2 regions of the Streptomyces sp. GL_140 genome follow, and region 1 is predicted to be linked to the other one. Evidence: riboswitches for the same ligand, from Rfam matches in the RefSeq annotation. Region 1 holds a riboswitch; the other holds the start of a gene.
The links. A riboswitch is a leader RNA that binds a small molecule or an ion and turns the genes downstream of it on or off. The one in region 1 is predicted to bind ZMP and ZTP.
Positions count from the first base shown of each region.

Region 1 (2,379 bases):
TCCAGCCCGGCCTTCGTGGCGTCGGCGACCGCGTCGTCGGGGTGGCGCGAGCGCCGGATCTCCTCGGGCTGCGGGCCCAGGAAGTACTCGACCAGCTCGAAGACGCTTGCCGGACCGACCTGCTGGGAGAAGTACGTGCCGCCGGGCCGCAGCACCCGGGCGATCTCCTCCCACCAGATCGTCACGGGATGCCGGCTGGAGACGAACTCGAACGCCTCGTCGCCGAAGGGCAGCGGGGGCTCGTCGCTGTCCGAGACCACCACCGCGCCGAGCGGGTGCAGCAGCCGGGTCGCTCTGTCGATGTTCGGCGGCCAGGACTCGGTGGCGGCCATCAGCCGGGGCAGCGGTCCGGCTCCGGCGAGCACCTCGCCGCCGCCGGTCTGGATGTCGAGGGCGGAGCGGACGCGGGCCAGGTGCTCCCCGAGGAGACGCTGATAGCCCCAGGAGGGCCTCTGTTCGGTGGCCCTGCCTTCGAGCCAGGAGAAGTCCCAGCCGTCCACGGATACGGACTCGGCTTCCGCGACGAGATGGTCGAATGTGGGCGTCATGTCTAGATCCTCCCAGCCAGGGGCCGGGTCATCCACCGGATTGCACGACCCCGGGGGCCCCGCCGGAACCGCCGGGGGTTCGCCTACACTGGGCGGCGGGCCGTGACTGGCGTTCGGGTGGATCACCACCGGGGAGCGGCCCGGCGTGCTCCCGTACGTCGACTGCCGCGCGCCTGGGCGAACCGCGATTCCGCAGCGACGCTCAGGAGACCCCATGACGACTGCCCAGACCACCGTGGACACGCAGGCCGCAGGCACCCGGACCGCCCGACTGATGGACGGCACCGCGCTGGCCCGCCGCATCTCGGAGCAGACCGCCGAGTACGCCGCGAAGATCACCGAGCGCACCGGCACCGCACCCTGTCTGGCGACCGTGCTGGTCGGCGAGGACCCCGCGTCCGTCACCTACGTCCGCATGAAGCAGAACCGCTGCGCGAAGGCCGGGATCACCTCCCGCCACGTGGAGCTGCCGGCCGCGACCACCACCGAGGAGCTCGTCGCCACCCTGACCGCGCTCTCCGAGGACCCGGAGATCAGCGGCATCCTGCTTCAGCACCCGGTTCCGCACCACATCGACGAGCGCGCCGCCTTTGAGGCCATCGCCCCCGGCAAGGACGTCGACGGGGTCACCATGCACTCCTTCGCCGCCATGGGTTTCGGCCTGCCGGGCTTCGTCTCCTGCACCCCCGGCGGCATCATGCGCCTGCTCGCCGCCTACGACGTGGACCTGACCGGCAAGCACGCCGTGGTCGTCGGCCGCAGCGCCATCCTGGGCAAGCCGGCCGGGATGCTGCTCCTGGAGCAGAACGCCACCGTCACCTACTGCCACTCCCGCACCGTGGACCTGCCGTCCATCGTGCGCCAGGCGGACGTGCTGGTCGCCGCCGTCGGCAAGGCCGAGTTCATCCGGGGCGAGGACATCAAGCCGGGCGCGGTGGTCCTCGACGCCGGGTACAACGAGGGCAACGTCGGCGACGTCCACTTCGAGTCGGCCGCCGCCCGCGCCTCGCTGATCACCCCCGTACCGGGCGGTGTCGGCCCGATGACCATCGCGGTGCTCCTGGAGCAGACCGTCCAGGCGGCCGCCGCGCAGGCCGGTCTGGCGCTCGCCGACCTCTGAGCGACCTTCGCCCCGCCGCGGCGGGACGCCGTGCGACGAACGCCCCGGGCCCTTCGGTCCGGGGCGTTGTGTTCCCGTGGGTAACGGGCCGAAAGGCCGATCCGGGCCGCCCGCCCCGCCGGTGCAATCCATATGTGAACGCATCGATGGATATGCACAAGACGCGGCAGCGCCACCCGCGCGGACTCGCCACCCTGGTCCTCGCCGAGCTGTGGGAGCGCTTCAGCCTCTACGGCATGGTCGCCATCCTCGTGCACTTCCTCGCGGCCTCCCGCGGGCATGGCGGCATGGGCCTCCACGAGGGCACCGCCGAGGCCGTCGAAGGCGTCTACATGGCCATGATCTCGCTGCTGGCACTGCCCGGCGGCTGGATCGCCGACCGCTTCCTCGGCGCCCGCCGCGCCGTCCTGTGGGGTGGCGTGGTCATCATGGCCGGCCACGCCCTGATGGCCGTCCCGAACCCGGTCTTCGTCTGGCCCGGCCTGGTCCTCATCGTCATCGGCACCGGCCTGCTCAAGCCGAACATCTCCGCCCTCGTCGGCCGGCTGTACGCCCCCGAGGACGACCAGCGCCGCGACGCCGGCTATTCGATCTTCTACATGGGCATCAACCTCGGCGCGGTCATCGCCCCGCTCGTCGTCGGCTACCTCGGCGAGGAGGTCAACTGGCACCTCGGCTTCGGCGCCGCCGCCGTCGGCATGGCGCTGGGCC
Region 1 covers NZ_CM174404.1:7,006,819-7,009,197, forward strand. Annotated here, with positions in the region: gene AC3IYJ_RS32640 (methyltransferase domain-containing protein) at 1-548, opposite strand, end outside; ZMP/ZTP riboswitch at 641-734, shown strand; gene AC3IYJ_RS32645 (bifunctional 5,10-methylenetetrahydrofolate dehydrogenase/5,10-methenyltetrahydrofolate cyclohydrolase) at 763-1,668, shown strand; partial or broken gene AC3IYJ_RS32650 (peptide MFS transporter) at 1,821-2,379, shown strand, end outside.

Region 2 (2,379 bases), 1.8 Mb from region 1:
TCAGCTCCCGGTGCAGGTGGTTGCCGAGCTCGGTGGCGCGCTGCTGGTACTCGCCGGTGCGCAGCATCGCGATGACCTCCAGGGCCACGGCGCAGGCCAGGGGGTTCCCGCCGAAGGTGGAGCCGTGCTCGCCCGGCTTGAACACGCCGAGGACGTCGCGGTCGGCGACCACCGCCGACACGGGCACGACGCCGCCGCCCAGCGCCTTGCCGAGGATGTACACGTCCGGGACCACCCCCTCGTGCTCGCACGCGAAGGTCCTGCCGGTCCGGCCCAGCCCCGACTGGATCTCGTCCGCCATGAAGAGGACGTTCCGCTCGCGCGTCAGTTCCCGTACGCCCTGCAGGTATCCGGCGGGCGGTACGAGGACGCCCGCCTCGCCCTGGATCGGCTCCAGGAGCACGGCGACCGTGTTGGAGGTGACGGCGTGGCCCAGCGCGGTGAGGTCCCCGTACGGGACGATCTCGAAGCCCGGGGTGTACGGGCCGAAGTGGTCGCGGGCGTCGTGGTCGGTCGAGAACGACACGATGGTGGTCGTGCGGCCGTGGAAGTTGTCGGACGCGACCACGATCTTGGCGTGGCCGTCCGGGACGCCCTTGACCTCGTAGCCCCACTTCCGGGCGGTCTTCACGGCCGTCTCCACGGCCTCCGCGCCCGTGTTCATGGGCAGCACGGCCTCCTTGCCGCACAGCGCGGCCAGCTCGGTACAGAAGTCCGCGAAGCGGTCGTGGTGGAAGGCGCGGGAGGTGAGCGTGACCCGCTCCAGCTGGGCGCGGGCGGCATCGAGCAGACGGCGGTTGCCGTGGCCGAAGTTGAGCGCGGAGTAGCCCGCGAGCATGTCGAGGTAACGGCGGCCCTCCACGTCGGTCATCCACGCGCCTTCGGCGGTCGCGACGACGACGGGCAGGGGATGGTAGTTGTGCGCGCTGTGCGCGTCGGCGGAACGGATGGCATCAGCAGTTGTCGACACGGGGTCTCCGATCGTCCGTCAGGCCTGTGACGAGGGTGGCGTCACTCTGCATCCTCGCTCGTATCGCGGACGGAGAAACCTTTCTTGTGGCGTGGCCGCTAAGGTGGTCGGTACGCACGGCGACTGGCGTACGGAGAACCAACTCCGGGGGAGTCGTGCGCGCACGACCGCATACAGGGCCGCTCGCCTGGGCCTCGCGGGGACGAGACCTGACATCGACCCCGGAGGAGCCGCCATGAGCGCGAGCCACCACCCCGCCCTGTTCAGCACCGACCCCGAGCTGGCGTCCTTCGTCGCCGCCGAGGAAACCCTGCAGGCGGAGACCCTGCGCCTGATCCCCAGCGAGAACTACGTGTCCGCGGCCGTCCTGGAGGCCTCCGGCACGGTGCTGCAGAACAAGTACAGCGAGGGCTACCCGGGCCGCCGCTACTACGAGGGCCAGCAGAACATCGACCGCATCGAGGCCCTGGCCGTCGAGCGGGCGAAGGGCCTCTTCGGGGTGGACCACGCGAACGTGCAGCCGTACTCCGGCTCCCCGGCCAACCTCGCCGTGTACCTGGCCTTCGCCCAGCCCGGCGACACGGTGATGGGCATGGCCCTGCCGATGGGCGGGCACCTGACCCACGGCTGGGGCGTCTCGGCGACCGGCTCCTGGTTCCGGGGCGTGCAGTACGGGGTCCAGGCGGACACCGGTCTCATCGACTACGACGCCGTACGGGAACTCGCGCTGGCCGAGCGCCCCAAGCTGATCTTCTGCGGCGGCACCGCCCTCCCGCGCACGATCGACTTCGAGGCGTTCGCGTCGATCGCCAAGGAGGCCGGCTCGATCCTGGTCGCCGACGTGGCGCACATCGCGGGCCTGATCGCGGGCGGCGCGCACCCGTCCCCGGCCGGGCACGTGGACGTCATCTCCACCACCACCCACAAGACCCTGCGCGGCCCGCGCGGCGCGATGCTGATGTGCCGCGAAGAGCACGCGAAGGCCATCGACAAGGCGGTCTTCCCGGGCCTCCAGGGCGGTCCGCACAACCAGACCACGGCCGGCATCGCGGTGGCCCTCCACGAGGCGGCGCAGCCCGCCTTCGTCTCGTACGCCCACGCGGTCGTCGCCAATGCCAAGGCGCTGGCCGCGGCGCTCCTGGAGCAGGGCTTTGACCTGGTCTCGGGCGGCACGGACAACCACCTGATCCTGATGGACCTGACCTCGCGCGGGGTCCCGGGCAAGATCGCGGCGAAGGCGCTGGACCGGGCGGGGATCGTCGTGAACTACAACACGGTGCCCTTCGACCCGCGCAAGCCGTTCGACCCGTCGGGCATCCGGATCGGTACGCCGTCGCTGACCTCGCGGGGTCTGTCGACCGAGCACATGCCGGTGGTCGCCGACTGGATCTCGCGGGCGGTGTCGGCTG
Region 2 covers NZ_CM174404.1:5,183,220-5,185,598, forward strand. Annotated here, with positions in the region: gene rocD (ornithine--oxo-acid transaminase) at 1-970, opposite strand, end outside; ZMP/ZTP riboswitch at 1,080-1,170, shown strand; gene glyA (serine hydroxymethyltransferase) at 1,206-2,379, shown strand, end outside.
Region 2: linked by a shared signal. The riboswitch ahead of glyA (serine hydroxymethyltransferase) and the one ahead of AC3IYJ_RS32645 (bifunctional 5,10-methylenetetrahydrofolate dehydrogenase/5,10-methenyltetrahydrofolate cyclohydrolase) in region 1 are both predicted to bind ZMP and ZTP.